DNA from 2 places in the Pseudoalteromonas sp. UBA6610 genome. Region 2 is predicted to be linked to the other one. Evidence: predicted binding sites of a transcription regulator. Region 2 holds the regulator's gene; the other holds the start of a gene.
The links. The regulator LexA, encoded in region 2, represses DNA repair genes until DNA is damaged. The targets are predictions, from matches to a motif close to TACTGTATNNNNATACAGTA.
Positions count from the first base shown of each region.

Region 1: B4F91_RS09165 (LexA family protein) is a predicted target of LexA. The motif match lies at 958-977, and genes of this name have one in related genera.

Region 1 is NZ_DJHW01000066.1:75,669-77,877, reverse strand. It holds gene B4F91_RS09170 (HNH endonuclease) at 1-456, shown strand, start outside; gene B4F91_RS09165 (LexA family protein) at 573-938, opposite strand; gene B4F91_RS09160 (methyl-accepting chemotaxis protein) at 1,094-2,209, opposite strand, start outside.
Region 2 is NZ_DJHW01000137.1:30,238-32,446, forward strand. It holds gene coxB (cytochrome c oxidase subunit II) at 1-64, opposite strand, end outside; gene lexA (transcriptional repressor LexA) at 537-1,154, opposite strand; gene B4F91_RS18015 (PaaI family thioesterase) at 1,332-1,772, shown strand; gene B4F91_RS18020 (hypothetical protein) at 1,783-2,163, opposite strand.

The DNA of each region.
Region 1 (2,209 bases), on a different contig from region 2:
TCCGAATTAACAACTTCCATTAATAACACTCGAGACATTCCTACTCTCGCTAAAAAACTAAGCGTTACTACTTTTTCTGATGTAGCCAGAGAAAGAAAACAAATAGAAATTTTAGCGAGGCCAAACCAGGCAAAATTTAGGAAAGACGTTTTATCAGGAGGTGAATATAAGTGTCTACTTTCCGGAGTAGAAATAGTTGAGGCAATACAAGCCTGTCATATAATTCCAGTTAAGAATAATGGTTCAGATGAAAAATCAAATGGTATATTACTAAGAGCCGACTTACATACACTATATGATAAAGGCGATATTAAAATTTATGAAGATGGCTTCGTCTTAATCTCTGAATACTTACAAAAAGATCCTTATTATAGCAAAAATTTACCTACAAAGATTTTAATCCCTGACTATATTAGCCTTGAAGCAATAAGGCTTAGAAATGAGTATAGGATGTAAGTAATTTATTAAAGCACTTAAAGTGGAGTCTTAGAGTGGCTCCCCTTATTATGTACTTCAAAAACATTAAGTAAACCTGCATTAATGGCTAAGGTAGTTATACAGTTTTAAGTACGTCACTCCAACCTAGAACTCCCCCTGTGCATCCTTATCGACTGTGTTACAACTCCTTCAACACAATACTCGTCGGTTGCCTTTATTTTAACTGGCTCATAATCTGGGCTAGCGGACACAAGCTGATTATTTTTCATATCTGCGATCTTACATATAAATAGACCATTGTAGCACGCAACAATTACATCATAATGCTTAACGTCCTGAGACCTATCGATAATTAATATATCACCGTCATATATTCCTACACCCTCCATACTTCGACCACAGGCGCGGCCAATGAACGTGGAGTCTTTGATGAAAGTAGAATCAAGCGTATTTTCTAAGTCTGTGATTTGGGGGCCAACTTTGGCGTTTTCTATTAGCATTGTCTAAGCACTAAATTTATACTGTATATATACACAGTATGAATGTATAACCATTCTTTTGGTACTTCATTTCATAATTTTAGCATTTTAATATAAATGTAGGTTCTTAACTTACGAGCTAAAAGTAAATACAGTACTCAAACAATAATAAGCCTCTAAAGCTTAAACCTGAGTATAAGCTCGTTTAAACGATCCGCCAATTTTGCAAGTTCAGTACTCGATGCAGATGTCTGGTCCGCGCCCTCTGAAGTTTCCGAAGATAATACTTTAATGAGATTTAAGTTTGTGTCTACTTCTTTAGCGACAGTGGCTTGCTCTTCCGCAGCACTTGCAATCGTTGCACTTTGACTATTAATGTCATTTACGAGTAATAAAATCTCTTCAAAAGCAGCCCCGGCATCTTCCGCGACTCTAAGGCTAGACGTGCTAAGTTCGCTGCTTTTATTCATGCTGCTCTCAGTTTTAACTGTAACCTCATCCACTGACTTAAGCATCTTTTCTATGTCTTTTGTTGACTCTTGGGTTCTATAAGCAAGTGCACGGACTTCATCAGCTACCACGGCGAAACCACGCCCATTTTCACCAGCTCTTGCTGCCTCAATAGCTGCATTTAATGCCAATAAATTAGTCTGTTCAGCTATGCTACGTATTACTTCTAAAACGGTTGATATATCTTTTATGTTATTGACTAACTGGCGTACACTTTGCCCAGATATTTTGATGTCAGACCGCAATAATTTAATTGAGTTTATTGTATCTAATATCTTTTCTTTTCCAGCTACAGTTTTCTTGTTTGCTACTTCGACACTGTTACTAGTATATGATGCAGTTTTAGCTACCTCTTCAATTGCAGATCTAAGTTGACTAACAGCACTAGCAGCCATATTTATTTGGTCGCTTTGCTTATCAACTGTATCTGAGGAGTGAGCAGTTACAACGTTTAGCTCTTCAGAGGTAGATGCTAATTGCTCCGAAGAAGTTCCGATGCGCGATAGAGCATCTCTAAGCTTATTTTGCATTTCAGCAAGAGCTCTTACTAAGTCAGCGGCCTCGTCCCTAGCAGGATCGATAATTTCCTGGGTCAAATCACCACTTGCAATTTTTTCAGCTATGGCAACGGCCCTACGAAGGGGTAGAACTAAACTTTTTGTATAAATGTATGCCAAAACCAACGTAGCCAAAACTGACAAAAATAGACTGAAGACGACAAGTCTTTTGGATGAGACAAAAGTACTTTTTGCCTCTAGACCGTTTTCATTTGCTCTAGCTCT
Region 2 (2,209 bases):
TAGCCAGCACTTGCTGCGGGAACATAATCAACACAAGCCACAAGGTAGAGGTCAGTTTACCCATGTGACGGCTCCTTTGATGCTATTGCGAATGCAAAGCGAAGAGGCATACGGCTTAAACGCCAATTCGTTATTTTTATTTTTTAACCAATCTTATTTTTGATTGGTATCGCTAGGACAACAAAAGGTTTGTGTATATTGTGTGTTCTCATAACTAAAAAGCTGTGAGTTATTGTTAGTCCAGCACATTAATGATTAGCTAAAAAACGTACAACAAGCAAGTTTTAGTATAAAAAACAATCAAGTGATATTTTAAAATTGAGTAAATGACGGCGTATTAAATTGTTATTTAACAGCCAAGATACGAGCAAAATTAAGGGATGTAACACGCCTAGGAAGATAAAAGTATGAGTGAAAAAAAGTTTACAGCCTAAATAATTTTAGGGCGCTTTGAGATGGTGGAAGGTCTGTTTTTAAAACAAAAATGCACACTTAAAAGTGCGCATTTATAAATATTACTTAAAAATAGTTAAAAATTACATCCAGTCGGCATTTCTTATTACGCCAACGGCTAACCCTTCAATATTAAAAGATTCGTTTTCAAGGTCTACTTCAATTGGCGTAAACTCTTCGTTTTCGGCGTGTAATAATACTTTTCGGCCTGCTTTTTCTAGGCGTTTTACGGTTACGTCTTCATCTACTCGTGCAACCACAACTTGGCCGTTTTCTGCTGTTTGAGTACGGTGTACGGCAAGTAAGTCGCCATCCATAATACCTATATCTTTCATACTCATACCGTTAACACGCAGTAAAAAGTCGGCGGCTGGTTTAAACATAAGTGGGTCTATTTTACAGTGACTCTCAACATGTTCTTGCGCCAAAATAGGCGAACCCGCTGCAACTCTACCTATTAATGGTAGACCTAGTTGCTCAGGCTCCTCTTCTTCAACCAATTGAATACCACGGCTTGCGCCTGGTTTCATTTTAATAACACCTTTTTTGGCAAGCGCTTTTAAGTGCTCTTCTGCGGCATTGGCACTTTTAAAACCGAGTGTTTGCGCAATTTCGGCACGTGTAGGAGGCATACCAGTGTCTTTAATAAAAACTTTTATTAGTTCGAGTATTTGAGCTTGGCGTTTAGTTAATGGTCGCATACAACTGGTTTTCCATACAGTACATTTAACTGTGAGTATATACAGTTAAATAAAAATCGCAAATTTAAATTGTGCTTTAAAATAGCTAAATACACCGCACCTGGATAAATTTTAGGTAATTACAGACGTTCAGTATTTAAAATGCTATAAATTTGCTTTCAATATAAAGGAGTAATTATGAGTATTTGGCATCAACCCATTACATTAGAGCTTTGCAAACAGTTAGATGAGGGAATAAACGGCCAAGGCACGCTAATGAAAACCATGGGCATAGAAATAACCGAAATAGGAGATGATTACCTGGTGGCTACCATGCCCGCCATTCCTGAGCATCATAATCCTATTGGTATGGTACATGGTGGCGCAAATGTGGTACTTGCCGAAACCGTAGCAAGCTACGCCGCTAACTTTGTAGTGGACTTTACAAAATTTTATTGTGTTGGACAGGAAATTAGCGCCAGCCACTTAAAGGCCTCTCGAAATGGCACTTTAACCGCCGTTACTCGTGCATTTCATATTGGTAAGCGCAGTTCTGTATGGGAAATAAAAATAACCAATAGCCGCGGCGAGCTTTGCTGCGTATCAAAAATGACCGCAGCGGTTGTCGAGCGCAAATAATTAACTATGGCTACTTTTCGATAGGGTAAATCGTTATTTCCATACCAGCGCCAATTGCAGATATACGTAGCAATGTATCTGCATGTAGAGCTTGGTTAAAACACTTAGGCGACGTGCCCGACTCAAAGCCTATATCAAACGTTCTGCGCGAACAGCTTAGCCACTGTTTAAGCGCATTACGTGAACACGACTCTATTAATTCACATAAGTGGTTGATTGCTTTGTCTGGCGTGGTTATATCACCTGAGGCTTCAATACGCGCCAATTGACGATATTCGTCTTTGTCATAATGCAAAACCATCGCGTTTTTCTTTAAGTCTGCCACTAGGGCGCTAATATCTTGTTTAGACTCAAGCTCTAGATCTACATTTAAAAATTGAATTTCCGACATTGTCTGCTTTTTACCCTCTTATAGTTTCATCGCAAACTTTAACGCA